One region of the Streptomyces sp. NPDC015242 genome, then DNA from elsewhere that is predicted to be linked to it. Evidence: riboswitches for the same ligand, from Rfam matches in the RefSeq annotation. Region 1 holds a riboswitch; each other region holds the start of a gene.
The links. Region 1 has a riboswitch for cyclic di-AMP ahead of ACF07N_RS25920 (transglycosylase family protein). Riboswitches for the same ligand answer to the same signal wherever they lie in the genome.
Positions count from the first base shown of each region.

Region 1 (7,111 bases):
GCCTGGAGGAGAACCTCCGCCTCCAGCTGGAGGCGCAGAAGCTCGCCGAGAAGCTGGGCACCGACACCACCCGTCCCGAGTTCTGGACGGCCCTGTCCGAGGCCTCCGAGAAACTGGACGTCGACCTCAACCCCCGGTACGGCACCTGGGACGCCAAGAAGAGCAGCCTCGCCGACGCCCGGACGCCGTGGGTGCGGGACGTGACGGCGGCGCAGAACCGGCCGCAGAGCATGTAGGGCCCGGCCGGCCCCTCCCGCGGACGTGACGTCCACAGGCCCCGCGCGAGGCCTGTGGACAACCCCGGGCCCCGTCGGCGGCGTGGGATAGCTTCGAACCGTGAACGCCAACAGTCCCGAAGCCACCCCGGGCCCCCGGCCGGCCGCCCCCGACGCGGCCGCGGCGGGCCGCATCGTCCTGCTCACCACCAGCCACCGCGTCGCCCCCGGCCTGCTGTCCTGGCCCGCCTGGCAGGCCCTGCACGCGGCCGACCGGGTGCTGTGCGCGGACGGCGCCCATCCGCAGCTGCCCTATCTGCGCGAGGCGGGGATCGCGGTCGAGGAGTCGTCCCCGACCGCGCAGGAGCTCGTCGACGCCTGCGCCGGCGGCCGCACGGTGGTCGTCGTGGCGACGGGCGAGGGCGAGCCGGCCCTCACCGACGGCCTGGCGCGCCTGGCCGGCGGCGGCCGCCTCACGATGCCCGAGCTGGAGCTGCTGCCCGCCTCCTACGACCTGCCGGGCGCCCGCCTGCTCGACCTCGTCCAGGTCATGGACCGCATCCGCACCGAATGCCCCTGGTCCTCCCAGCAGACCCACAAGGGACTGGCCAAGTACGGCATCGAGGAGGCGTACGAACTCGTCGAGGCGATCGAGGAGGGCGACCGCGACGAACTGCGCGAGGAGCTCGGTGACGTCCTGCTCCAGGTGGTCTTCCATGCCCGCATCGCGGAGGAGGACCCCGACGAGCCGTTCTCCGTCGACGACGTGGCCGGCGGCATCGTCGCCAAGCTGATCCACCGCCACCCGCACGTCTTCGGCGACGCGACGGCCACGACCCCCGAGGAGGTCAAGGAGCACTGGCTGCGCACCAAGGCCGTCGAGAAGCGGCGCACGTCCGTCACCGAGGGCGTCCCGCTGGGCCAGCCCGGCCTGGCCCTCGCGGCCAAGCTGGCCTCCCGGGCCCGCACAGCCGGTCTGGACATACCGCTGCCGCCCGTCGAGGGCATCGGCTACGAGCTGCTGGCCCTGGCCGTCCGCGCTGAGGCGGAGGGCGTGGACCCCGAGGCGGCCCTGAGAGCGGCGGCGCGCGCCTACCGGGACGCGATCCGGCAGGCGGAGGGCTGAGCGGACCCGGACAGGACGGGGCCGGCGGGCCGGATACGGTCGGAGCGTGACCGACCAGCCCCAGCCCAGCCCGCCCGCCCCGGCCCCCGCCCCCGACCTGTTCACCTGGGAGTTCGCGAGCGACCCCTACCCCGCCTACGCCTGGCTGCGCGAGCACAGCCCCGTGCACCGGACCCGGCTCCCGAGCGGCGTCGAGGCCTGGCTGGTCACGCGCTACGCCGACGCCAAGCAGACCCTCGCCGACCCCCGGCTCTCCAAGAACCCGGCGCACCACGACGAACCCGCGCACGCCAAGGGCAAGACGGGGATCCCCGGGGAGCGCAAGGCCGAGCTGATGACGCACCTGCTCAACATCGACCCGCCGGACCACACCCGGCTGCGGCGGCTCGTGTCGAAGGCGTTCACGCCCCGCCGGGTCGCCGAGTTCGCGCCGCGGGTGCAGGAGCTCACCGACCGGCTCATCGACGGGTTCGCCGGGAAGGGCGGCGCCGACCTCATCCACGAGTTCGCCTTCCCGCTGCCCATCTACGCCATCTGCGACCTGCTCGGCGTCCCCCGCGAGGACCAGGACGACTTCCGCGACTGGGCGGGCATGATGATCCGTCACCAGGGCGGCCCGCGCGGCGGGGTGGCCCGGTCGGTGAAGAAGATGCGCGGCTACCTCGCCGACCTCATCCACCGCAAGCGGGAGGCGCTCCCCGCCGAACCCGGCCCGGGCGAGGACCTCATCTCCGGCCTGATCCGCGCCTCCGACCACGGCGAGCACCTCACCGAGAACGAGGCCGCGGCCATGGCCTTCATCCTGCTCTTCGCCGGCTTCGAGACGACCGTGAACCTGATCGGCAACGGTACCTACGCCCTGCTCACCCACCCCGGGCAGCGCGCCCGCCTGCAGGCCTCCCTCGCCGCGGGGGAGAGTGGCCTGCTGGAGACCGGCGTCGAGGAACTCCTGCGTTACGACGGCCCCGTCGAGCTCGCCACCTGGCGGTTCGCCACGCAGCCGCTCACCCTCGGCGGGCAGCGGATCGACGCGGGCGACCCGGTCCTGGTCGTCCTGGCCGCCGCCGACCGGGACCCGGAGCGGTTCGCCGATCCGGACGTGCTCGACCTGTCCCGGCGCGACAACCAGCACCTCGGCTACGGCCACGGCATCCACTACTGCCTGGGCGCCCCGCTCGCCCGTCTGGAGGGCCAGACGGCGCTCGCCACCCTCCTCACGCGCCTGCCGGACCTCCGTCTCGCGGCGGACCCGGAGGAGCTGAGGTGGCGCGGCGGGCTCATCATGCGCGGCCTGCGGACCCTGCCGGTGGAGTTCACGCCCGTGTCCAGGTGACACACCCTCAGGAATGTGATCTTCACGTGATCTGCGCGGCATGAACTTGTGACAAGTGATCGTCTGCCGATACGTTCACCCATCAACGCGGCCGGGACGCCCGGCCAGCGGGTCACTGCTGTCTCGCGAAAGGTCTCCGTATGCTCTCCGGGAACGGTCGGCACCGTCGCCCCCGCCAGGCTCCGGCACTCCTCGTCGCGGCCGGAGTGACCGGCTCCGCCATCGCGATCCCGCTCCTCGGGGCCTCCGGTGCCAGTGCGGCGGACGGCTCGACCTGGGACCGGGTCGCGGACTGCGAGACGGGCGGCGCGTGGAGCCAGAACAGCGGCAACGGCTACTACGGCGGCCTCGCGCTGTCCCAGGAGGACTGGGAGAACCACGGCGGCCTCGAATACGCCGCGAGCGCCGACCTGGCCAGCCGCTCCCAGCAGATAGCCGTGGCGGAGAGAATCCTCGCCGACCAGGGGGTCGGCGCGTGGCGCACCTGCGGACTGCTCTCCGGTCTCGAGCAGGGCGCGCCGGACCGGGCCGGCGAGTCCGGTTCGTCCGGTGACTCCGCTTCATCCGGCTCGTCCGGCTCGTCCGGGCTGCTCGACTCGCTGGATCCGTCCGGGTCCTCCTCGCCCTCTCCGTCCACCGCGTCCCCGTCGGCTTCCCCGTCCGGCGCGCCGTCTGACGGTCCGTCGGCAGCTCCGGACGAATCCGCCAAGTCCGACAAGTCGCCCGAGGCCTCCTCCTCGCCCTCGGCGCGGGAGGGGTCCGGCGGCTCGCCGTCGGCGTCCCCTGAGGCCGAGGCGTCCGGCAACTCCCGCCCGGACGGCGGCTCTTCCGGCCTCGCGGACACCGGCTCCGGCCGGCATCGCGGCCCCAGCGCCGACGAGGGCACCGGATCCGCGGACGGGTCCGCGGCCGGCTCCACGGGCCGGCATGCGGCGCGCGACGACGCGGCGGCCGGCGAGGCGTCCGAAGGTGCCTACATCGTGGGTGTCGGCGACGACGCCTGGTCCATCGCCGACTCCCTCCGGATCAGCGGCGCATGGCAGGAACAGGCCGCCGGGGACGAGCAGGCCGCCGAGGGCGGCGAGGCCGCCGTCGTCGCCGGTCAGACGCCTGGTCAAGCGGACGAAGCGGGCGAGAGGTAGTCGTTCGGGCAGTGCGGAAACGGCGGTGGAAGTCGCCCCGAAACCACGCGAGTTCACGCCGTGTTTCGCACTGAATGTCCCATATAAGAGCGGTGAGAGATAGATCTCAGAAGCCCTGATCGTCTTTGAAATTCGGCGGATCACCTGTCTACGGTCGTGATCGCTCGTCACCGCGAGCCCCGGCTGCCGCAACGCCGAATCCTGCCAGCGGCCGCCCGGGAACAGTCGTCGCGTCAAGCGCCGTAGGCAGGAGCGGGGGACCCAAGGTAGGTGCCCGACCGGCCGGTTGGCCGGAAGGGCTTGGGGTGAAGCCGTGTCCCGTGAGGGACGCGGCCGGGCAACTCAACCGGCCCGAACCCGACAGCTCACCTCGCAGGCGTCGGTGAGGGGATCTCTCCATGCTGTTTTCCGGCAAGGGCACGCACCGCCGTCCGTCCAAGGCCACTCGCGCCATCGCCATCGCCGGTGTCACCGGTGCCGCCGTCGCCGCCCCGCTGATGGCGGCCGGCAACGCCTCCGCCGCCACCGCGTCCGAGTGGGACGCCGTCGCCCAGTGCGAGTCCGGCGGCAACTGGTCCATCAACACCGGCAACGGCTACTACGGCGGTCTGCAGTTCTCCGCCTCCACCTGGGCCGGCTACGGCGGCACCAAGTACGCCTCCACCGCCGACCAGGCCACCAAGGCCCAGCAGATCGAGATCGCCGAGAAGGTCCTCGCGGGCCAGGGCAAGGGTGCCTGGCCGGTCTGCGGCAAGGGCCTGTCCAGCGCCGGCTACACCGGCGGCGGCTCCACCGACTCCGGCAGCTCCTCGCAGAGCCAGAGCCAGAGCCAGAGCCAGCAGAGCACCGAGACCCGCGAGACCCAGCAGCAGCCGGCCTCCCGCTCCGACGAGCGCCCGGCCGCCAAGAAGACCGTCACCACCCCGACCGGCAAGAAGGTCAAGAAGGGCGACGGCGAGTACAAGGTCGCCAAGGGCGACACCCTCAGCTCGATCGCGGCCGAGGAGAAGGTCAAGGGCGGCTGGGAGCGGCTCTTCCAGCTGAACAAGGACATCGTCGAGGACGCCAACCTCATCTACCCGGGCCAGCAGCTGCACCTGAAGTAAGCAGCGGCCCACCCCCGTCCCCACGGGCTCTCCGCCCCGGCGTGTTGCCGTACACGCCGGGGCGGGGTGTTTTCCGGCCGGGCCGTCGGCGGAGGTTTCGGCCGGATGTGGCGAACCGGCTTTGTTCCGTTCGGAAACAATTTACTCTCGGTTCTGTCCATGGGGTGGGCGACCCGGTGGCCGATCGCCCGGAGCCGGTTAGGCTCATGTCGCGAGCCACCGGCCCGCACCCCGCCGGGTCCACGCGACCCGCGTACCCGCGTCACATGAAGAAGGAGATGCTCGTGCCGTCCATCGACGTCGTCGTAGCCCGGGAAATCCTGGACTCCCGAGGCAACCCCACGGTCGAGGTCGAGGTCGGCCTCGACGACGGCAGCACCGGTCGTGCCGCCGTCCCGTCCGGCGCCTCCACGGGCGCCTTCGAGGCCATCGAGCTCCGCGACGGCGACTCGAACCGCTACCTCGGCAAGGGTGTGGAGAAGGCCGTCCTCGCGGTCATCGAGCAGATCGGCCCGGAGCTCGTCGGCTACGACGCCACCGAGCAGCGTCTGATCGACCAGGCGATGTTCGACCTGGACGCCACCGACAACAAGGGCTCCCTCGGCGCCAACGCCATCCTCGGCGTCTCGCTGGCCGTCGCCCACGCCGCCTCCGAGGCGTCCGACCTGCCGCTGTTCCGCTACCTGGGCGGCCCGAACGCGCACCTGCTGCCGGTGCCGATGATGAACATCCTGAACGGCGGCTCGCACGCCGACTCCAACGTGGACATCCAGGAGTTCATGATCGCCCCGATCGGCGCGGAGTCCTTCTCCGAGGCCCTGCGCTGGGGCGCCGAGGTCTACCACACGCTGAAGAAGGTCCTGAAGAGCAAGGGCCTGGCCACCGGCCTCGGCGACGAGGGCGGCTTCGCCCCGAACCTCGGCTCCAACCGCGAGGCCCTCGACCTCATCCTCGAGGCCATCAAGGAAGCCGGCTACACCCCGGGCGAGCAGATCGCCCTGGCGCTCGACGTCGCCGCCTCCGAGTTCTACAAGGACGGCGTCTACACCTTCGAGGGCAAGGAGCGCTCGGCGGCCGAGATGACCGAGTACTACGCGGAGCTCGTCGACGCGTACCCGCTCGTGTCCATCGAGGACCCGCTGTTCGAGGACGACTGGGAGGGCTGGAAGACCATCACCGACAAGCTCGGCGACAAGGTCCAGCTCGTCGGCGACGACCTGTTCGTCACCAACCCCGAGCGCCTGGCCCGCGGCATCGAGGAGGGCGCGGCCAACGCCCTGCTGGTCAAGGTCAACCAGATCGGCTCGCTCACCGAGACCCTGGACGCCGTGGAGCTGGCCCAGCGCAACGGCTTCAAGTGCATGATGTCCCACCGCTCCGGCGAGACCGAGGACGTCACCATCGCCGACCTGGCCGTCGCCACCAACTGCGGCCAGATCAAGACCGGCGCCCCGGCCCGCTCCGAGCGCGTCGCCAAGTACAACCAGCTGCTGCGCATCGAGGAGATCCTCGACGACGCCGCGGTCTACGCCGGCCGCAGCGCGTTCCCGCGCTTCAAGGGCTGACCGCGAAAGGCCCGACCCGTTCGAGGCAGCGTCGTACGTACGTCCCCGTACTCGGTCCCGTACCGTGTCCGGGGACGTACGCGCGTATGACGGTGCAGCGGGAGGCGGACAGACATGGCCGTGAAGGACCGGGACCGGTTCTCCACCGCGACCAGGATCCGGCTGCTCGGTGAGCAGACCGCGGCCCGGGTCTACCGTTCGCAGACCAAGCGGCAGGCCCGCCGCTCCCGGCTGACCGGCCGGGCCGCGCTGCTCGCCCTGGTGATGTGCTCGCTCATCGTGGCCCTGGCCTATCCGATGCGGCAGTACGTCTCCCAGCGCGCCGAGATCGAGGACCTGCGGCGCGAGCAGCAGCAGGCCCGCGAGCGGGTCGAGCACCTGCGCGACCTCAAGGCGCGCTGGCAGGACGACGCGTACGCCGAGCAGCAGATCCGCCGGCGGCTGCACTACGTCATGCCGGGGGAGACGGGCTTCATCGTGATCGACCCGCACGCGGCGAAGCAGTCGCGCACCGACCTCGGGGCGGCCGACCGCCCCTGGTACGCCAATGTCTGGGACGGGGTCGACAAGGCCGACGCCTCCGACCAGTGACGCGCCCCAGTGACCCAGCGGAACACCCAGAGA
Region 1 is NZ_JBIBUF010000008.1:87,462-94,572, reverse strand. It holds gene ACF07N_RS25940 (SurA N-terminal domain-containing protein) at 1-236, shown strand, start outside; gene ACF07N_RS25935 (nucleoside triphosphate pyrophosphohydrolase) at 337-1,341, shown strand; gene ACF07N_RS25930 (cytochrome P450) at 1,388-2,674, shown strand; gene ACF07N_RS25925 (transglycosylase family protein) at 2,815-3,816, shown strand; cyclic di-AMP (ydaO/yuaA leader) riboswitch at 4,045-4,210, shown strand; gene ACF07N_RS25920 (transglycosylase family protein) at 4,215-4,922, shown strand; gene eno (phosphopyruvate hydratase) at 5,207-6,487, shown strand; gene ACF07N_RS25910 (septum formation initiator family protein) at 6,602-7,078, shown strand.

Region 2 (7,111 bases), on a different contig from region 1:
TTCGAGCGCCGGGTGGGCACGCAGCAGGCGCAGGGCCTCGGCGTGCCGGCCGTCGTCGGTGAGGTCGGAGTCCAGCAGCTCGCACAGGGCGAGGTCCTCGGCGAGGCCGAGCCGGGCCGCCCGCTCGCGCAGCCGCAGCACCGGCAGGGTCGGGATGCCCTCGCGCAGGTCGGTGCCGGGGGTCTTGCCGGACTCGTGGGAGTCGGAGGCGATGTCGAGGACGTCGTCGGCGAGCTGGAAGGCGACGCCGAGCCGCTCGCCGTACTGGGTCAGCACGTGCACGACCGTCTCGTCGGCGCCCGACATCATCGCGCCGAACCGGCACGAGACGGCGACCAGCGAGCCGGTCTTGCCGCCCAGCACGTCGAGGTAGTGCTCCACGGGGTCGCGGCCGTCCTGCGGTCCGGCCGTCTCCAGGATCTGCCCGGTGACCAGCCGCTCGAACGCCTCGGCCTGCACCCGCACCGCCTCCGGGCCGAGGTCGGCCAGGATGTGCGAGGCGCGGGCGAAGAGGAAGTCGCCGGTGAGGACCGCGACGGAGTTGCCCCAGCGGGTGTTGGCGCTGTCCACCCCGCGGCGTACGGCGGCCTCGTCCATCACGTCGTCGTGGTACAGCGTGGCGAGGTGGGTCAGCTCCACGACGACCGCCGACGGCACGATCCCGGGTGCGTGCCGGTCTCCGAACTGGGCGGCGAGCATCACGAGCAGCGGCCTGAACCGCTTGCCGCCGGCGCGCACCAGGTGCTGGGCGGCCTCCGTGATGAAGGGCACCTCGCTCTTGGTGGCCTCGAGCAAGCCTTCCTCGACTGCCGCCAGCCCGGCCTGGACATCGGCTTCCAGAGCCTGGTCCCGCACGCTCAGCCCGAACGGCCCGACGTCGGTCACGAGGGGTCTCCTGTCTGCTGGTGTCTGCCGGTGCTTACGCGGATTGTCGATAGGTCGCTGCCATCACTCGGATCAGCGTATCCGGTCACGTTTCGATCACCGCCAGCGCCCATGCTTACAGGCCGGGCGGTATCCGATCACGACCGCCATGTTTTCGATCAGCTCATAAGAACAGACATGTTCCGACTTTCCAGGAATTCACGACCTATGCTGCATTTGCGGCATTGACGAAGCAAATTCCTCTTGCGGACATTGCACCTCGGATCGTGATCAGTGAATTGAATCACTTTCCCCTCCCTCCCGCCCCGGCCGGGCACCGCGCGGTAGCGCCGTCCGGCGTAAGCGAGTTGAGCCTTGGCTCATGCAAAGGATCAAGCGGTCCCCCACCCCCGGAACAAGGTCATCCGGCGGCCGGTGTGACTCCGGTGCTTGTTCCCGGCATGTGCTCTCGCATACGTTCCGGCCCAGTCCGAGCGGACCGCCGAATCCTGCCGCCGCCCGGACACCCCACACACACCGACTCACTCACGCAGGGCAGGAGCGGGGGACCCAGGTAAGTCGCCGGACCGCACAGCGGAACGGCTCGGGGTGAAGCCGCGCACGACAGCACCACGCCGTGTGCGGCCGGGCACCTCCCGGCCCGAACCCGACAGCTCACCTCGCAGGCGCCGGAGAGGAACATCGCCATGCCCGGACGAGGTAAGCACCGTCGCCCCAGAAGGAACCCGATCACCCGTGGTGTCGTCGCCGCCGGCACCGGTGGGGCGGCACTGACCCTGCCGCTCCTCGGCGCCACGCAGGCCGGCGCCGCCGCCCCCCAGAGCGCGCCCGCCGCGCAGAGCGCTCCGCAGGCCGTCCAGCCCGCCAAGTCGCTCACGTACACCGTGGCCAAGGGCGACACGCTCTACGGCATCGCGGAGAAGTACGACGTCTCCGGCGGCTGGAAGCAGCTCTACAAGGCCAACCGCTCCGCCGTCGGCGACGACCCCAAGGTGATCCACCCGGGTCTGAAGCTGAAGGTCGCCACGGCCAAGGCCACCGCCGGGAAGAAGGCGACGCCGTCCGCGGCGAAGCCCGCGGGCGGTGTCACCCGGGCCACCCCGGCCGCCGCCACGACCTACGCGGACAACCTCGACGGATGGATCCGCGAGGCGCTGGACATCATGGCCCAGAAGGGCATCCCGGGGTCGTACGACGGCATCTACCGCAACATCATGCGCGAGTCGTCCGGCAACCCGCAGGCGATCAACAACTGGGACTCGAACGCCGCCAAGGGCACCCCGTCGAAGGGTCTGCTCCAGGTCATCGACCCGACCTTCGCCGCCTACCACGTCTCCGGCACCCCCTACGACCCGTACGACCCGGTCGCCAACATCACGGCGGCCTGCAACTACGCGGCCGACCGCTACGGCTCGATCGACAACGTCAACGGCCCGTACTGACCGGCCCCGCCCAGCAGTCGCTCGAGGACGACGGCGATGCCGTCGTCCTCGTTCGACAGGGTGATCTCGTCGGCGACGGCCTTGAGTTCGGGATGGGCGTTGGCCATCGCGACGCCGCGCGCCGCCCAGTCGAACATCGGGATGTCGTTGGGCATGTCACCGAAGGCGATGGTGTCGGCCGGCCGCAGTCCCAGGTGCTCGGCGGCCAGCGCCAGCCCCGTCGCCTTGGTCACCCCGCACGGCTGCAGCTCGACCGTGCCGGGGCCCGACATCGTCACCGTCGCCAGCGAACCGACCACGGACCGCGCGGTCGCCGCCAGTTCGTCGTCCGACAGGTAGGGGTGGCGCAGCAGCACCTTGCTGATCGGCTCGCCCCACAGCTCCTCGCGCCGCTCCACCCGCACCGCGGGCAGAGTCGGGTGCGGCATGAGATAGCCGGGCTCGATGAGCGTCAGGCCGTCGACACCGTCCTGGTCGACCGCCGCGTACACCTCCCCCACCTCGGCCTCGATCTTGCCGAGGGCGGTCTCCGCCAGCTCCCGGTCCAGGGTGACGGACCACAGCAGCCGGTGCGCGCCGGCGTCGTACACCTGCGCGCCCTGCCCGCACACCGCGAGCCCCGTGCAGCGCAGGTCGTCCAGGAGCGGCCGCACTCTCGGTGCCGGGCGGCCCGTCACCACGAGGTGCTGGGCACCGGCGTCCGCCACCCGCGCGAGCGCGGCGAGGGACCGGTCGGACAGGGTGTCGTCGCCGCGCAGCAGCGTCCCGTCCAGGTCGGTGGCGATGAGTGAATATGCGAGGGGTGCGGCCATGATCAGAGAATACGGACAACGCGACCGTTCGTTTCATCGCGCGCACACGCCGATTGCCCGGTTGAAGGCCTCTGCACCGGTTGGCAACAACATGGTCCGCTACCTACCCGAGGGGCCGCATCGGGCGGTACCTTCCAAGTGTCCAGGGGGGACTTGATCGGGGGGTCAGGTTGAGCAGTGGGCGCATACGTGTGGCCGGGCCCGGGGAGCTCGGCGAGAAGGAGAGGGAGCGCTGGCGCGCGCTGCGCGCCGCCTCGGAGGCGCCGCGCAACCCTTTCATGGAACCGGAGTTCACCGAGGCCGTCGGTCTGGTGAGGCCGCGGGCCCGGGTCGCGGTGGTCTACGAGGGCCCGGAGCCGGCCGGCTTCCTGCCCTACGAGCGGGGCCCGTTGGGCCAGGGCCGGGCCATCGGGCTCGGTGTCTCGGACGCGCAGGGCGCGGTCCTGCGCCCCGGCCTGGACGTGGAGACGGGCGCGCTGCTGCGGGCCTGCGCGCTGTCGTCCTTCGCCTTCGACAACCTGGAGTCCGGGCAGCGGCTGTTCGTCCGGTACGCGGCGGAGGAGCACACCACCTTCGTGGTGGACGTGGAGAAGGGGTACGAGACCTACGAGTCGGTGCTGCGCGCCCAGTCGCCGAAGTTCCTGAAGACCACCCTGGCCAAGGAGCGCCGGCTGGGACGGCAGGCCGGCGAGGTGCGGTTCGTGTTCGACGAACGCAACCCGGCGGCGCTGCGCACGCTCATGGAGTGGAAGTCGGCGCAGTACCGCAGGACCGGCCGCCGCGACCGGTTCGCGCAGGAGTGGATCACCCGGCTCGTGGGGCACCTGGCCCGCACCCGGGCACCGGAGTGCACCGGCACCCTGTCCGTGCTGTACGCCGGTGAGCGGCCCGTCGCCGCGCACTTCGGACTGCGCTCGGCGTCGGTGCTGGCCTGCTGGTTCCCGGCCTACGACCCGGAGTTCGCGAAGTTCTCGCCCGGTCTGGTGCTGCACCTGCGCATGGCCGAGGCGGCCGCCGCCGCGGGCATCGGCACGCTCGACCTGGGGCGGGGCGCGGCCGAGTACAAGGACGCGCTGAAGACGGGCGAACTGCCCGTGTACGAGGGTGCGGTGACGCGGCCGGGGGCGGGCGCGGCGCTGCACTGGCTGAGCCGCGAGCCGGCGCGCCGCGCGCACAGCTTCGTCCGCAGCCGGCCGCGGCTCGCCGCGCTGGCCGCGCGGACCCTGAAGGGCGCGGCCCGGCTGCGCCGTACCTGACGACGAGGGGGTGGGCGCATGGCCGGATCGGCGCGTGCGCGACAGGAGATCCGGCGGTTCCTGGCCATCGGGGCGGTGCAGGTCGCCGAGCTGGATCTGGACGGCGACCAGGCGGTGCTCAGACCCGGTCCGGGGAACCCGCCGATCACGCACGGTGAGGTGTTCGTCCTGGTCAGACGGCACGGCCGCCCGGTGGGCACGCTGCTCGCGCACGTACCGCAGGGGGCGGATCCGCGGGTCGTGCTGGCAGCGCGGGCGCGGGCGGAGTGCGCCGGTGCGGAATCCGGTGCGCCGGGGGAGCCGCCGTACGCCAGTGTCGTCGTGGCCACGCGGGAGCGGGCCGGGCAGCTGGCCCGGGCGCTGGACTCACTGCTGGCCCAGGACCATCCGCGGTTCGAGATCGTGGTGGTCGACAACGCGCCCGTGACGAACGGGACGCGGGAGCTGGTGGAACGGAAGTACGCCGAGCGCGTGCGGTACGTGTGCGAGCCGGTGCCGGGCCTCGCGGTCGCGCACAACACGGGGCTGGCGGCCGTGCGGGGCGAGGTCGTCGCCTTCACGGACGACGACGTGGTGGCCGACCCGCGCTGGCTGACCGAACTGACCGCGCCCTTCGCCGCCGACGCCGCACTGGGGTGCGCCACCGGGCTGATCCTGCCCGCGCGGCTGACGACACCGGCCCAGGTGCTGCTGGAGAGCCACGGCGGCTTCGCGAAGGGCTTCACTCCAAGGACGTACGACCCGGCGGACCCGCCGGTCGACGAGCCGCTGTTCCCGTTCACCGCGGGGCGGTTCGGCTCGGGCGCGAACATGGCGTTCCGCACGGACGTCCTGCGGTCCGTCGGCGGTTTCGATCCGGCGACCGGCGCCGGGACGCCCGCCCGGGGCGGTGACGACCTCTACGGCTTCGTCCGGGTCCTGGCCGGGGGCCACCGGCTGCGCTACACGCCGTACGCCCTGGTCTGGCACCACCACCGGGAGACCTGGCGGGACCTGGAGACCCAGGCCTACGGCTACGGCGCCGGGCTCACCGCGTATCTGACCGCCGTGCTGGTGAACCGTCCCGCGCTGCTGCCGGCGTTCCTCGCGCGGCTGCCGCGCGGCCTGGCGCACGCCCGGGCCCTGACGGCGGTGCGCGCGGCGGACGGGGCGGGCGGCGGTGGCCTGCCGGGGGACCACGACGCTCGGACCCATCCCTGGCCGCGGCGGCTGTCGCGGCTGCAGCGCAGGGGGATGGTGTACGGACCGGTCGGCTATCTGAAGGCGCGGCACGCGCTGCGCGCGAGTGTGCGGAGGGCGGGATGAGGACGTCGACGAGTACGCGCGGCGAGAGCCGGGGAAACGGCAGAGGCACCCCGGAGCGGGGGACGCGGGACGGTGAGGGACCGATAGCCGCGGCGGGCAGGGACGTCTCACGAGTTCCGGCGCAGGCAGGCGGTCGGGGCGGTGCCCGGGTCGTCCCCGTCTTCCTCTACCACTGCGTGATGGACGATCCACCGTCCTGGATCGCCGAGTTCACGGTCACGCCGCGGCAGTTCGCCGCGCATCTCGACGCCGTGGTGCGCAGCGGGCGCACCCCCGTCACGATCAGCGCGATCGCCGACCACCTGGCCGGCCGGGCACCGCTGCCGCCCCGGCCCGTGCTGCTCACCTTCGACGACGGATTCGCCGACCTGCCCGGCCCCACCGCCGAGGCCCTGGCCGAGCGGGCGCTGCCCGCCACCGCCTATCTCACCACCGGCGCCATCGCCCCGGGCGGCCGCAGTCTGCTGCCGCCCGCCCCGATGATGACCCTGGCCGGCGTGGCGGAGCTGGAACGTTCCGGCATGGAGATCGGCAGCCACACGGTCACGCACGCGCAGCTCGACACGCTGCCCGCGAAGGACCTGGCGTACGAGCTGCGCACGTCGAAGGCCGTACTGGAGGACGCCCTCGGGCACGAGGTCCGGCATCTCGCCTATCCGCACGGCTACAACAGCCCGCGCGTGCGGGCCATGTCGGCCCGGGCCGGCTACGAGACGGCGACCGCCGTCCGCCACGCCCTCAGCTCCGGCCACGACGAGCGGTACCGCATCGCCCGGCTCATCGTCCGCCGCGGCCACACCGTCGCCGACGTCGAGGGCTGGCTGGCCGGAACGGGCGCACGGGTCGCGCCCTACCGGGACGGACCGAGGACGGTCGCCTGGCGGTGGTACCGGCGGGCCCGCGCGGCCGTGCGCGGGCCCGAGTTCGCCGGCTGACCCGCCTACCTCAGCGGCTGGTTGAGATACGGGTCGGCCACCGCCTCGCGCAGGCTGTCCCAGGCGGCGTCGTTGGCCAGGGCCAGGTTGCAGTGCGGTCCGGGGTCGCGGTAGTTCCACTGCAGGGCGGCCTTCACGCCGTCCAGGCCCTTCAGCACCGCGGGCACCCGCGCGTACCACTCGGCCTGCCGCCGCGGGCGGGCCGGGTCCGCCGCGGTGCCGAACTCGGAGAGCATCAGCGGCTTGTCGTCGGAGATGTTCTCCCGGATCCACTCGTGCGTGGCGTCCTGGGTCTGCGCGAAGGTGAGCCAGCCGGTGTTGTGGCAGCGGTAGTAGTTGTACTGGTTGTAGCCGACCCAGTCGACGTACTCGTCGCCCGGATACATCTTCTTGATGACGTCCGCGTGGTCGAGGTACCCGGTGGTGATCCACGTCCACACCACGTTGTCGACGCCCAGCTCGCGGAACCGGTCGTG
Region 2 is NZ_JBIBUF010000002.1:1,162,223-1,169,333, forward strand. It holds gene ACF07N_RS10805 (polyprenyl synthetase family protein) at 1-885, opposite strand, end outside; cyclic di-AMP (ydaO/yuaA leader) riboswitch at 1,390-1,568, shown strand; gene ACF07N_RS10810 (transglycosylase SLT domain-containing protein) at 1,572-2,327, shown strand; gene ACF07N_RS10815 (HAD family hydrolase) at 2,291-3,139, opposite strand; gene ACF07N_RS10820 (GNAT family N-acetyltransferase) at 3,310-4,395, shown strand; gene ACF07N_RS10825 (glycosyltransferase) at 4,414-5,700, shown strand; gene ACF07N_RS10830 (polysaccharide deacetylase family protein) at 5,880-6,635, shown strand; gene ACF07N_RS10835 (glycosyl hydrolase) at 6,641-7,111, opposite strand, start outside.
Region 2: another riboswitch for cyclic di-AMP. It lies ahead of ACF07N_RS10810 (transglycosylase SLT domain-containing protein); the one in region 1 lies ahead of ACF07N_RS25920 (transglycosylase family protein).

Region 3 (7,111 bases), on a different contig from region 1:
CCGGCAGGGCGGCCGGCTCCTGCTCCTGGCCGTCGTAGTTGGGGTTGAAGTCGACCGTGTCCTCGTCGATCGACTCCGTCATCAGGCTCGTGGCCTCGGCCATCCGGCACTCGGTGTACCGCATGGCGGCGGGCGGGTCGTCGTTGCCCAGCGAGCCGAAGTTGCCGTGGCCGTCGACCAGGGGGACCCGCATCGAGAAGGGCTGGGCCATGCGCACCAGGGCGTCGTAGATCGACGCGTCGCCGTGCGGGTGCAGCTTGCCCATCACCTCGCCGACGACACGGGCGCACTTGACGTACCCGCGCTCGGGGCGCAGGCCCATCTCGCTCATCTGGTAGACGATGCGCCGGTGCACCGGCTTCAGGCCGTCGCGGGCGTCCGGCAGGGCCCGGGAGTAGATGACCGAGTACGCGTACTCGAGGAAGGAGCCCTGCATCTCGTCGACGACGTCGATGTCGAGGATCCGCTCCTCGTACGAGTCGTCGGGCGGCGGGGTCTTCGTGCTGCGGCGGGCCATCGCTGCCGGCTCCTTGCTGCTGCGATCCGGATCTGACGCCGACCATTGTGGACCGCCGCAGTGACAACCGGGACCAGCACCCGGTACCGAAGGCCCTTCGCGGTCCGCGGACCACGTCGCCGCCGGGAACTTCACCAGGCCTCCGCACGCTTGCATACAGTGGCAGGACCGGCAGGAAACCGCGGTCGGGAAGACCGCTCCGCGATCGAAGGGACGTACATGCCCATGGGTCACACGGCCACAGCCCAGGCAGGCTCCGGAGGCCTGACAGCGACCGAGCACCGCCTGGCCAACGGTCTGCGCGTGGTGCTCTCCGAGGACCACCTGACCCCCGTCGCGGCGGTGTGCCTCTGGTACGACGTCGGTTCACGTCACGAAGTCAAGGGGCGTACCGGCCTGGCTCACCTCTTCGAGCACCTGATGTTCCAGGGCTCCGCCCAGGTGAAGGGCAACGGCCACTTCGAACTCGTCCAGGGCGCGGGCGGCTCGCTGAACGGCACCACCAGCTTCGAACGGACCAACTACTTCGAGACCATGCCCGCCCACCAGCTGGAGCTCGCCCTCTGGCTGGAGGCCGACCGCATGGGCTCCCTGCTCGCCGCCCTGGACGACGAGTCGATGGAGAACCAGCGGGACGTCGTGAAGAACGAGCGCCGCCAGCGCTACGACAACGTCCCCTACGGCACCGCCTTCGAGAAGCTCACCGCCCTCGCCTACCCCGAGGGCCACCCCTACCACCACACCCCCATCGGCTCCATGGCCGACCTGGACGCGGCCACCCTGGAGGACGCGCGCGCGTTCTTCCGCACCTACTACGCGCCGAACAACGCCGTGCTCTCCGTGGTCGGCGACATCGACCCCGAGCAGACGCTGGCCTGGATCGAGAAGTACTTCGGCTCCATCCCCGGGCACGACGGCAAGCCCGCGCCGCGGGACGGCTCGCTGCCCGAGATCATCGGCGAGCAGCTGCGCGAGGTCGTCGAGGAGGACGTCCCGGCGCGCGCCCTGATGGCCGCCTACCGCCTGCCGCACGACGGCACGCGCGCGTGCGACGCGGCCGACCTGGCCCTCACGGTCCTCGGCGGCGGTGAGTCCTCCCGCCTCTACAACCGCCTGGTGCGCCGCGACCGTACGGCCGTCGCGGCGGGCTTCGGCCTGCTGCGGCTGGCCGGGGCGCCGTCCCTGGGCTGGCTGGACGTGAAGACGTCCGGCGACGTGGAGGTGCCGGTCATCGAGGCCGCCATCGACGAGGAGCTCGCCCGGTTCGCCGAGGAGGGCCCCACGGCCGAGGAGATGGAGCGCGCCCAGGCCCAGCTGGAGCGCGAATGGCTGGACCGGCTCGGCACGGTCGCCGGCCGCGCCGACGAACTGTGCCGCTACGCCGTGCTGTTCGGCGACCCGCAGCTGGCGCTGACCGCCGTGCAGCGCGTGCTGGAGGTGACGGCGGAGGAGGTCCAGGAGGTCGCCAAGGCCCGCCTGCGCCCCGACAACCGCGCGGTGCTCGTCTACGAGCCCGTCGCCGACGAGAACGCCGGCGCGACCGCCGGCGAGACCGACGACGCCGACACCGCCGGGGAGACCGCAGCCGCGGCCGGCGACGAGAACGAGGAGGCGGCCAAGTGACCGAGCTGGCCACGATGGACTTCCACCCCCGGCCGCAGGCGGGCGAGGCCCGGCCCTGGGCCTTCCCGGCCCCCGAGCGCGGCACGCTCGACAACGGCCTGACGGTGCTGCGCTGCCACCGCCCGGGCCAGCAGGTCGTCGCCGTGGAGGTGTTGCTGGACGCACCCCTGGACGCCGAGCCGGCCGGCCTGGACGGCGTGGCCACGATCATGGCGCGGGCCTTCTCCGAGGGCACCGACAAGCACTCCGCCGAGGAGTTCGCGGCCGAGCTGGAGCGGGCCGGGGCCACCCTCGACGCGCACGCGGACCACCCCGGGGTCCGGATCAGCCTGGAGGTCCCCGCCTCCCGGCTCACCAAGGGCCTCGGCCTGATCGCCGACGCCCTCCGGGCGCCCGCGTTCGCGGACAGCGAGGTCGAGCGCCTGGTCCGCAACCGCCTCGACGAGATCCCGCACGAGCTGGCCAACCCCTCCCGCCGCGCGGCCAAGGAGCTCTCCAGGCAGCTGTTCCCGGCGGACTCGCGCATGTCGCGGCCCCGGCAGGGCACCGAGGAGACGGTCGCCGCGATCGACTCCGCTGCCGTGCGCGCCTTCTACGAGAAGCACGTCCGCCCCGCCACGGCCACGGCCGTGGTGGTCGGCGACCTCACGGGCATCGACCTGGACGCCCTGCTCGGCGACACGCTGGGCGCCTGGACCGGCTCCTCGGCCGAGCCGCGCCCGGTGCCGCCGGTGACCGCCGACGACACGGGCCGGGTCGTCATCGTGGACCGCCCGGGCGCCGTCCAGACGCAGCTGCTGATCGGCCGGATCGGCCCGGACCGGCACGACCGCGTCTGGCCCGCCCAGGTGCTCGGCACGTACTGCCTCGGCGGCACCCTCACCTCCCGCCTGGACCGCGTCCTGCGCGAGGAGAAGGGCTACACCTACGGCGTGCGGTCCTTCGCGCAGGTGCTGCGGTCGGCGCCCGACGGCAGCGGTGCCTCCATGCTCGCCATCAGCGGGTCCGTGGACACCCCCAACACCGGCCCGGCGCTGCAGGACCTGTGGACGGTGCTGCGCACCCTCGCCGCGGAGGGACTGACCGACGCCGAGCGGGACGTCGCCGTGCAGAACCTGGTCGGCGTGGCGCCGCTGAAGTACGAGACCGCCGCGGCCGTCGCGAGCACGCTCGCCGACCAGGTCGAGCAGCACCTGCCCGACGACTACCAGGCCACGCTGTACCGCGAGTTGGCCGCGACCGGCACGGTGGAGGCCACGGCGGCGGTCGTCAGCGCCTTCCCCGTGGACCGTCTGGTGACCGTCCTCGTCGGTGACGCGGCGCAGATCAAGGCGCCTGTGGAGGCCCTCGGCATCGGCGACGTCACGGTCGTCGCCGCCGAGTAGCGGCACGCGCGCGAAGGAGCCCTGGTCGCCTTCGAAGGCACCAGGGCTCCTTTATGCCCGAATTGGGGCGGGAGTTGCCTGTCTGCCCTGTGGGATGCGCTACAAAACGCCCGATCCGTTTGGGATTTGAAAGTGGCGCCGCTTAGCGTCGTCCGGGCTGTTCGTCAGGCAGTGCGCCGCACCCGCGGCACCGGACAGTCATCGCCGAGTCCCCGTACGGCGCGAGCCAGGGGAGCCGGGGACCCAACCGCAGTCCCTGGGGTGAATCGGACGCCCGCGCGAGTCGCGAGGGCATCCGTAGGAGACCTTCCTGCTCCGAACCCGTCAGCTAACCCGGTAGGCGAGAGGGAAGGAAAGGACCAGCCACTTCATGGCGTTCACACGCGCCACCGGCAAGCATCGCCGTCCCAGCAGGATCCAGCGCGGCACCGCCCGCGCGGCGGGCGTCGCGGCTCTCGCCACCACCGGCGTGATCGGCACCGTCGCCGGCCCGGCCTTCGCCGCCAACGAGCCCGCCGTCGAGCAGACCGGCCTCACCCCCGTCATCACCATGGGCGACACGGTGGCCCAGCAGATCGACGCCCAGGCCGTCGCGCAGAAGCAGGCGGCCGAGGAGGCCGCCGCCGTGAAGAAGGCTGAGGAGGCCGCGCGGGAGCGCGCCGTCGAGGCGGCGAAGAAGGCCAAGGAGGCCGCCGAGAAGGCCCGCGAGGCCAAGGAGCGCGCCGCCCGCGAGGCCGAGCGCAAGCGCCTCAACAGCTACGTCTCCCCGATCCCGGGCTCCTACGTGTCCACCGGCTACAAGGCCGGCGGCGCCGTCTGGTCCTCCGGCAGCCACACCGGCATCGACTTCCACGCGGCCACCGGCACCTCCGTCCACGCGGTCGGCGCGGGCACGGTCGTCGAGGCCGGCTGGGGCGGTGCCTACGGCAACCAGGTCGTGATCAAGATGAACGACGGGACGTACACCCAGTACGGCCACCTGTCGTCCGTCGGCGTCTCGGCCGGCCAGCAGGTCACCCCGGGCCAGCAGATCGGCCTGTCCGGCGCGACCGGCAACGTCACCGGCCCGCACCTGCACTTCGAGGCCCGCACGAGCCCCGAGTACGGCTCGGACATCGACCCCCTCGCCTACCTCCGCTCGCACGGCGTCAGCCTCTGACGGCACCCGCAGCGCATCCGAAAGGCCCCGGCTCACCGAGCCGGGGCCTTTCGGCATTCCCGGGACCCGCTGTCCAAAAAATATCCATGGATTCCGGGCTGCCGTCGGAAATTCCGGCTGATTGCAATAGAGTCACGGAACACACGTCACTCGTCGACGTTTCACGGGGATTAAGCGGAGGTCGGGTCATGCGTATTCCCGCGCACTCGGTGTGCACGGCCATCCGGGACGACATCGTCGCGGGTGTCCACGAGCGCGGCAGCCGGCTCACCGAGGAACTCCTCGCCCGCCGCTACGGCGTTTCGCGCGTCCCCGTCCGGGAGGCCCTGCGCACGCTGGAGGCCGAGGGCTTCGTGGTGACCCGGCGGCACGCGGGCGCGTGCGTGGCCGAACCCACCGAGCAGGAGGCGGCGGACCTGCTGGAGATGCGGACGCTGCTGGAGCCGCTGGGCGCCGCCCGGGCGGCGCAGCGCCGCACCGAGGCCCATCTGAAGGTCCTGCGCGGTCTGGTCCGGCTGGGCCAGGAGCGCGCCCGCCGGGGCACCAGCGACGACCTGCGCTCTCTGGACGGCTGGTTCCACGAGACGCTGGCCCAGGCCTCCGGCAGCCCCGCTCTGATCACGATGCTCACGCAGCTGCGCCACAAGATCGCCTGGATGTACGCGGTGGAGGCGCCGGCCGACCCGGCCCAGTCCTGGGTCGAGCACGGCGCGATCGTGGACGCGGTGGCGCGCGGCGACACCGAGCGCGCGCGGGCGGTCACGGCGCTGCACACGGAGCGCGCCACGGCCGCACACCGGCTGCGGCTCGTCGTCGCCGGGGAACGCGGCGAGCGTGTGAGGAACTCGCAACATCCCGTAAACACGGCGAGCCCGCGTCATTAACACGCAAGCCGTATACAAAGAGGAGCCCATTCGCGGGGCGTTATTTCTGCTGCCCTTTTACCGGCAGGCAGGCCCGGGCGTCAGCACGTGAATTGCAGAGCCCGCATCCCGGAATGCGGGAAGCCGCGCCGGCCGTAAAGGCCGACGCGGCTTCACCGTGAAAACCGCTCGAGGACTCAGACGGTCTCGGGCAGCTCCTCAAGACCCTCGGAGACCAGCTTCGCGAGCCGGTCCAGGGCGGCGTCCGCGCCCTCGGCGTCCGAGGCGAGGACGATCTCCTCGCCTCCCTGGGCGCCGAGGCCCAGGACGGCGAGCATGGAGGCCGCGTTGACGGGGTTGCCGTCTGCCTTGGCGATCGTCACCGGGACGCCTGCGGCCGTGGCGGCTCGGACGAAGATGGAGGCGGGGCGGGCGTGGAGGCCCTCGGCCCAGCCGACGTTGACGCGGCGCTCAGCCATGTGTTGCTGCCCTTCGCTGTTCAGGGTTGTCTAGACCAGTTTCCCACACGTGAAGCCGGGGGCGGACCTGTCGTTCCGCCCCGCGGGTGCCGTCGGATCGCGGCCTCGACCCGACTGACGCCCTCCACAGACTGCCTCGCGCCGTTGTCAGGCGCTAGCCGTACTCTGGGGCCCATGCAGACCTCGCCGGACCGGCACGAGTATCCCGCCCACTGGGAGGCCGACGTGGTGCTGCGCGACGGTGGCACCGCGCGCATCCGGCCCATCACCGTCGATGACGCCGAGCGTCTGGTCAGCTTCTACGAGCAGGTCTCCGACGAGTCGAAGTACTACCGCTTCTTCGCGCCGTACCCTCGCCTGTCCGCCAAGGACGTCCACCGCTTCACGCACCACGACTTTGTGGACCGGGTGGGACTCGCGGCCACGGTCGGCGGCGAGTTCATCGCCACCGTACGCTACGACCGGATCGGCCCGGACGGGACGCCCGCGTCCGGGCCCGCCGACGAGGCCGAGGTCGCCTTCCTCGTGCAGGACGCCCACCAGGGCCGCGGCGTCGCCTCCGCCCTGCTCGAACACATCGCCGCCGTCGCCCGCGAGCGCGGCATCCGCCGCTTCGCCGCCGAGGTGCTGCCCGCCAACACCAAGATGATCAAGGTGTTCACGGACGCCGGGTACACCCAGCAGCGCAGCTTCGAGGACGGCGTGGTCCGCCTGGAGTTCGACCTGGAGCCCACCGACCGCTCCCTCGCCGTGCAGTACGCGCGCGAGCACCGCGCCGAGGCCCGGTCCGTGCAGCGGCTGCTCGCCCCCGGCTCGGTCGCCGTCATCGGCGCCGGGCGCACCCCGGGCGGCGTGGGCCGCAGCGTCCTCGGCAACATCCGGGACGCCGGCTTCACCGGCCGCCTGTACGCCGTGAACAGGGCCCTGCCCGAGGGGCAGAAGGAGCTCGACGGAGTGCCGGCCCACCGTTCCGTGCGGGACATCGACGGCCCCGTGGACCTCGCGGTCGTCGCCGTGCCGGCCGACCACGTCCCCGAGGTCGTCACCGAGTGCGGCGAACACGGCGTGCAGGGGCTCGTGGTCGT
Region 3 is NZ_JBIBUF010000005.1:546,819-553,929, reverse strand. It holds gene ACF07N_RS20130 (DNA topoisomerase (ATP-hydrolyzing) subunit A) at 1-517, opposite strand, end outside; gene ACF07N_RS20125 (M16 family metallopeptidase) at 737-2,140, shown strand; gene ACF07N_RS20120 (M16 family metallopeptidase) at 2,137-3,525, shown strand; cyclic di-AMP (ydaO/yuaA leader) riboswitch at 3,718-3,883, shown strand; gene ACF07N_RS20115 (M23 family metallopeptidase) at 3,896-4,684, shown strand; gene ACF07N_RS20110 (GntR family transcriptional regulator) at 4,873-5,568, shown strand; gene ACF07N_RS20105 (HPr family phosphocarrier protein) at 5,745-6,026, opposite strand; gene ACF07N_RS20100 (GNAT family N-acetyltransferase) at 6,201-7,111, shown strand, end outside.
Region 3: another riboswitch for cyclic di-AMP. It lies ahead of ACF07N_RS20115 (M23 family metallopeptidase); the one in region 1 lies ahead of ACF07N_RS25920 (transglycosylase family protein).

Region 4 (7,111 bases), on a different contig from region 1:
GGATGCGGCGCAGCGGCACCGAGTCCTCGGGGTTGGCCAGCACGCGCAGGTAGGCCAGGACGTCCCGGACCTCCTTGCGCTCGTAGAAGCGGACGCCGCCGACGACCTTGTAGGGCAGGCCGACGCGGATGAAGACCTCTTCGAAGACACGGGACTGGGCGTTGGTGCGGTAGAAGACGGCGACGTCGCCGGCCTTGGCCTCGCCGGCGTCCGTGAGGCGGTCTATCTCGTCGGCGACGAACTGCGCCTCGTCGTGCTCGGTGTCGGCGACGTAGCCGGTGATCAGCGCGCCGGTGCCCGCGTTGGTCCACAGGTTCTTGGGGCGGCGGGACTCGTTGCGCTCGATGACGGCGTTGGCGGCGCTGAGGATGGTCTGCGTGGAGCGGTAGTTCTGCTCCAGCAGGATCGTCGTGGCGTCCGGGTAGTCCTCCTCGAACTGGAGGATGTTGCGGATCGTCGCGCCGCGGAAGGCGTAGATCGACTGGTCGGCGTCGCCCACGACGCACAGCTCGGCGGGCGGGACGTCGTCCGGGCCGGGCGGGACGTCGGCGGGGTGCTCGGCGGTGCCGACCAGCTCGCGGACCAGGGCGTACTGCGCGTGGTTGGTGTCCTGGTACTCGTCGACCAGGACGTGCCGGAAGCGGCGGCGGTAGTGCTCGGCGACGTCCGGGAAGGCGCGCAGCAGGTTGACCGTGGTCATGATCAGGTCGTCGAAGTCGAGGGCGTTCGCCTCGCGCAGCCGCGACTGGTAGAGCGCGTAGGCCTGGGCGAGGGTCTTCTCGAAACCGTCGGTGGCCTGGGCGGCGAAGTCCTCCTCGTCGACCAGCTCGTTCTTCAGGTTGCTGATCTTGGCACTGAACGACTTCGGCGGGAACCGCTTGGGGTCGAGGTCCAGGTCACGGCAGACCAGGGCCATCAGGCGCTTGGAGTCGGCGGCGTCGTAGATCGAGAAGGACGACGTGAAGCCGAGCTTCTTGCTCTCTCGGCGCAGGATGCGCACGCACGCGCTGTGGAACGTCATGACCCACATGGCGTTCGCGCGCGGGCCGACGAGCTGCTCGACGCGCTCCTTCATCTCACCGGCGGCCTTGTTGGTGAAGGTGATCGCGAGGATCTGGCCCGGGTGCACGTCCCGCTCGGCGAGCAGGTGGGCGATGCGGTGGGTGAGCACGCGGGTCTTGCCGGAGCCGGCGCCGGCGACGATGAGCAGCGGGGAGCCGGAGTGGACGACGGCGGCGCGCTGGTTGTCGTTCAGTCCGTCCAGCAGCGCGGCCGAGTCGATCACCGGGCGGGGGGCGCCGTCCCGGTAGTGGGTGTCCCGGTCCGGCGGCACGTCGAACTTCCCGCCGAACAGATCGTCCGGGATCGACTCCGGAACGTGATCGTCCTCGGGCGGCGGCGGGGGCTCGTCCGCGGGGCCGCGCTGGGCCTGGAGACTCGCCAGGAAGTTGTCGTCAAAGAGGCTGCTCATCGCTCTCCGAGTCTAGGGCGCCCCACTGACAGCCCGCGGCCCACCCGGGAACGTCGCCGGAAAGAGGGGCGTTTCCCGGCCGGCCGCCACCCCGTGATCGCCCTGCGGAATGGCGCGATCACACCGCGCGACACCCTGCCCATTCCGGGGCGACTGGTGACCAAATCCCCTCATCCCTTCACGCTGGGCAAGGCTTCGGGGCAAGGTCACGAAAATGTATCGGGCATATCACCCATCAACCTTCACACGGGCCACACCAGTTGGCTACGGTGCGACCGGGCCGCATGACCCCCACCGGCGAACGTCGCCGGGCCGCGCGGCCCCCGCCGAGTCCGGTGTGCCGCAGCGGCAGCCGGAGCCGGGGACCCACCGAGACCTTGGGGTGAATCGGCCCGACTCCCGTCACGGGAAGGCCGTAGGGCAACCCTTCCGAGACCACCCGCCCGAACCCGACAGCTAACCCGGTAGGCGGAGCACTGGAAGGAGTCGCCACCCTTGGCGTCGCACCGTAAGTCGCGTCCTTCGGGCACGCGCGTGGCAGGCATACGGACCCCCGCCCTCGCGACGGCGGCCCTCACCTCCGTGGCCCTGCTGTCCCAGTCGGCCACGGCCGCCCCCGAGGCCGACGACAGGCCCAGCCTCGAGGAAGTCGAGAAGAAGGTCGACGACCTGTACCGCCAGGCCGAGTCGGCGACCGAGAAGTACAACGCGGCCAAGGAGAGGTCCGCGAAGCAGCGCAAGCGCGTCGACACCCTGCTCGACGACGTCGCCCAGCGCGCCGGGAAGCTCAACGAGGCGCGGGAGAAGCTGGGCTCCTTCGCGGCCGCCCAGTACCGCACCGGCACCGCCGCCCCGGACACGGCCACGTTCCTGCTCGCCGACACCCCGCAGGACTACTTCGACCAGTCCCAGCTGATGGACCGGATGACCGGACGCCAGAAGGCGGCGGTCGACGACTACGTCACGCAGCAGTCCGAGACGATGAGCAAGCGCCGGGAAGCCACCGAGAGCCTGAGGACGCTCACCGAGTCGCAGAGCGATCTGAAGACGGCCAAGGCCACCGTCCAGCGCAAGCTCGCCGACGCCCGCGCCCTGCTGTCCCGGCTGACCGCCGAGGAGAAGGCACGGCTCGCGGCGATCGAGAGGGAGAAGCAGGAGGAGGCGGCCCGCAAGGCCGCCGAGCTGGCCCGCGAGCAGGCCGCGCAGGAGCAGGCCCGGGAGGAGGCCGCCCGGCAGCAGGAGAGCGGCACGACGTCGCCCGGCACCGGTTCCACGTCCCCGTCCACGCCTCCGGCCGACTCCTCCTACGCCACGAAGGCCGACAAGGCGCTCGCCTTCGCCCGCGCGCAGATCGGCAAGCCGTACGTGTGGGGTGCCGTCGGGCCGGGCTCCTACGACTGCTCCGGCCTCACCCAGGCCGCGTGGAAGGCCGCCGGGGTGACCCTGCCGCGGACGACCTACGACCAGGTCGACGCCGGCACCACGGTCCCGCTGGCCGACGCCCGCCCCGGTGACCTGGTCTTCTTCTACGACGACATCACCCATGTCGGCCTCTACATCGGCAACGGCATGATGATCCACGCCCCGAAGCCGGGCGCCTACGTGCGCGAGGAGTCGATCTACTACGACGGCGAGTCGTCGATCCACAGCGTGGTGCGGCCGGCCTGAGGGGTCCCGGACGTTTTTGAGGGGCACGCGCGCGTGCCCCTCCGCCAACCCGCGCGCCGCTCTCTAGCATCGGCGCTATGCCCGGCCCCTCCCCGTCTGCCACCTTGTGGGCGACGTACTCGCTGACCACCGGCACCCTGTCGGCCGGTCTCGACTCGGCGGGCTACGAGGTCCTCTCCCGCATCGCGCTGGTCCCGGCCTGCGCGGCCTGGCTGGGGGCGGTGGCGTTCGCCGTCCTGCGGCTGCCGCGGGCGACCTGGCGGGCGCAGGCGCCGGCCGCCCTCACGCTCACGACGGCGACCGCCCTGATCGGCGCCGGCTTCTCCGCGGCAGGCCTGCGCAGGTCGGCCGCGGCACTGCTGGCCCTGTCGGCACTGCTGTGGACGCTGCTGCTCGCCGCGCGGGATCCGGGCCGTGGCGGCACCGTGTTCCTGCGCTGCGTGGCCACCCAGGGGCTCGCCGTGCTCGGCGCCACGCTCGCCGCGGCCGAGTCGGCGGCCTGGCCGGCCCACGCGGCCATGGTGCTGTTCTGGCTGGGCCTGATCCTCTACGTCGTCGCCCTGTTCCGCTTCGCGCCGCGCGAGGTGACCGAGGGGCGCGGGGACCACTGGCTGGCATGCGGCGCACTCGCCGTCTCGGCGCTGGCCGGGGCGCGGCTCCTCGGCGCCGACAGCGCCCGCCTGTACCTGTGGAACGACGACGACCACGCCGTCCTCACCAGGGTCACCGTCGCGCTGCTGGTGCTCACCCTGGTGTGCGGGGTGGCTCTGCTCACCGCCGGGCTCATGTGGCCCCGGCACGGTTACGACGCGCGCCACTGGGCCGGTGTGTTCGCCGCGGCCGTGACGGCGGCCGCGGCGCTGTCCGGCGCCGCCGCCCTGGACGCCCCGTGGCTCGACGTGGCCGGGGAGGCGCTGCTGTGGGCGGCGGTGGCCCTGTGGCTCGCGTGCACCGCCCGGGCGGCCGCCGCGGCCCGGGCCGGGTCAGGGCCAGCCGGGGTCAGGTCCAGAGCACGGCGATGAAGACGTTCGCCGCGGTCAGCAGCCCCACCAGGCCGAACGGGCCCTTGTCCACCTGCTCGTCGTCCCGTTTCACGTAGACCAGGCCGAGGATCACGATCAGCAGGGCGAGCTTCACGCCGATCTTGATGTTGTTCACGGTCTGGTCGTCGGCCTGGTTGAGGCCGACCAGGACGATCCCGGTGACCAGCATCGTCAGGGCGCCGTGCAGCATCGCGGGCGTGTAGCGGGCGGTGCCCTGGCCCATCGCCTTCATCTGGGTGAGGAAACCGCCCAGCAGCGCGGCGATGCCGATGATGTGGAGACCGACGAAGAGGTGGATGAGTACGTCCATGGGGCCGGAGCCTAACCAGGGGCCGCACAGCGGCCCGACACCGGCCCGTCCGCGCGCGCTCACGCCCCATAGCATCCGATCACCGTCACTCGCCCAGGAAATGGACACATCGGTCATCACGCTGGGTTGAGCAGGCGAGGCCGGGGCGGCACGACGGTCACATACGGTCACCGTCGGTCCTCTCGCGCCAGTTCCGCACACCCGCTCCCGGCGCCGCCCACCGAGGTTTAGCGTCCTCCACCAGGTGACCGGCTCCCCATCGCCGCCCGGGCCAGGGGCGGCAGCCGGACACCACCGCCGAGAAGGTCCGGCGGCGGTCCGCTTCCCCTGTGCGGGCCGCCGCCGGACGCGCGCAGGCCGCCGTCCGCTCCCCCGGCGGCCCCGCGCACCCACCGGCGGCCGAGGAAAGGACGTGGCCCGCAGAGTGGCAGCGCACCGCAAGCCCCGCCGGCGCTCGACCGGTGGCGGCACCGCCCGTACGGCCGCCACGATCGCCCTCGCCGGCGCGGCGACCGCGACGGGACTCGACGGGACCGGACACGCCGAACCCCAGCTCACCCCCGGCCAGGTCAAGGCCAAGGTGGACAAGCTCTACCAGGAAGCCGAGGTCGCCACCGAGAAGTACAACGGCGCGAAGGAGAAGGCCGAGGCGGCCGGGCAGCGGCTGAAGGGCCTGCAGGACCGGGCCGCACGCACGGAGGAACGACTCGCCACCGCCCGCGAGGTCCTCGGTTCGCTCGCGGCCGCCCAGTACCGCGACGGCGGCCTGGACCCCGCCCTCCGGCTCGCCCTGTCCGACGACCCCGACCGCTACCTGGAGAACGCCGAGTTCGTCGAGCGGGCCGGCAACCGGCAGAAGTCCGCCGTCGCCGGAGTCCGCAGACAGCTGCGGGAGATCGAGCAGCTGCGCGGCGCCGCCCACATCGAGCTGACCGCCCTGAAGTCCCGGCAGACGGAGCTGAAGCGGCACAAGAAGACGATCACCGGGAAACTGGGCTCGGCACGGCACCTGCTCTCCCGGCTCACCGCCGAGGAACGCACCCGACTCGGCGCCGCCCCCCGCGCCTCACGCGCCGGGCAGCGGGAGACCCTGGCGGCACCCGGCTCCGCCCCCTCCCGGGCGCCCCACTCCCGCGCGGCCGCGGCCGTCGCCTACGCCTACCAGAAGCTCGGCAGCCCTTACGTCTGGGGCGCGACCGGCCCGAACGCCTTCGACTGCTCGGGGCTCGTCCAGGCCGCCTACCGCGCCGCCGGTGTCTCCCTGCCCCGCACGACCTACTCCCAGATCGACGCCGGCCGGCGCGTCTCCCGCTCCGAACTCCTCCCCGGCGACCTGGTGTTCTTCTACGCCGGGATCAGTCACGTCGGCATCTATGTGGGCGACGGCCGCATGATCCACGCCCCGAACCCCTCGGCCCCGGTCCGGGTCGCCCCGCTCGACGAGATGCCGTACGCGGGCGCCACCCGGGTCGTCTGACCCGGACGGCCACCCCCTGCCCGGCGGTCCGGCCGGGCGGCGTCAGACCAGGCGGCGGGCCGTCGCCCAGCGCGTCAGCTCGTGCCGGTTGGAGAGCTGGAGCTTGCGCAGCACCGCCGAGACGTGCGACTCGACCGTCTTCACCGAGATGAACAGCTGCTTGGCGATCTCCTTGTAGGCGTACCCCCGGGCGATCAGCCGCAGCACCTCGCGCTCGCGCTGGGTGAGGCGGTCCAGGTCCTCGTCGACCGGCGGCGCGTCCGTGGAGGCGAAGGCGTCCAGGACGAAGCCGGCCAGCCGCGGCGAGAACACCGCGTCGCCCTCCTGGACGCGGAAGATGGAGTCCACCAGGTCCGTACCGGTGATCGTCTTGGTGACGTACCCGCGGGCACCGCCGCGGATCACACCGATCACGTCCTCCGCCGCGTCCGACACGGACAGCGCCAGGAAACGGACCGGCTGCTCGGTGTCCCCCATCAACGGGGCGCAGCGGCGCAGGACCTCCACCCCGCCGCCGCCCGGGAGGTGCACGTCGAGGAGGACCACCTCGGGCCGGGTCGCGGTGATGACCGTGACCGCCTGGTCGACGTCCGCGGCCTCGCCGACGACCTCGACGCCGGTCTGCTCGGTCTGCCCGATCTCGGCCTGGACCCCCGTACGGAACATGCGGTGGTCGTCGACGAGGACCACGCGCACGTGACGCCCGCCCGCCCCCGCGGTCCCGGCCGCCTCCGCCGCTGCCGCCGTACCGTTCGCCTCGGTCGGGTCGCTCATGACGTCTTCTCCGCCCTCTCCATCTCCAGCTCGACCTCCGTGCCGCCGTCCGGCACCGCGCGCAGCCGCGCCGTGCCGCCGTTGCGCTCCATGCGGCCGATGATCGATTCTCTGACACCCATCCGGTCGGCGGGTATCGAGTCGAGGTCGAAGCCGGGTCCGCGGTCCCGGACGGACACGAAGACCGTCTTGCCCTCGACCTCGGCGTAGACCTGCACGGCCCCTCCCTCGCCACCGTACTTGGCGGCGTTCACCATCGCTTCGCGCGCGGCCTGCATCTGCGCGGCGATCCTCTCGTCGAGCGGGCAGTCGCCCACCACCACGACCTCGAGGGGGACGCCGTGCTTGTCCTCCACCTCGGCCGCGTT
Region 4 is NZ_JBIBUF010000002.1:976,174-983,284, forward strand. It holds gene pcrA (DNA helicase PcrA) at 1-1,471, opposite strand, end outside; cyclic di-AMP (ydaO/yuaA leader) riboswitch at 1,786-1,959, shown strand; gene ACF07N_RS09880 (NlpC/P60 family protein) at 1,967-3,139, shown strand; gene ACF07N_RS09885 (hypothetical protein) at 3,217-4,161, shown strand; gene ACF07N_RS09890 (hypothetical protein) at 4,139-4,492, opposite strand; gene ACF07N_RS09895 (NlpC/P60 family protein) at 4,917-5,969, shown strand; gene ACF07N_RS09900 (LuxR C-terminal-related transcriptional regulator) at 6,012-6,743, opposite strand; gene ACF07N_RS09905 (PspC domain-containing protein) at 6,740-7,111, opposite strand, start outside.
Region 4: another riboswitch for cyclic di-AMP. It lies ahead of ACF07N_RS09880 (NlpC/P60 family protein); the one in region 1 lies ahead of ACF07N_RS25920 (transglycosylase family protein).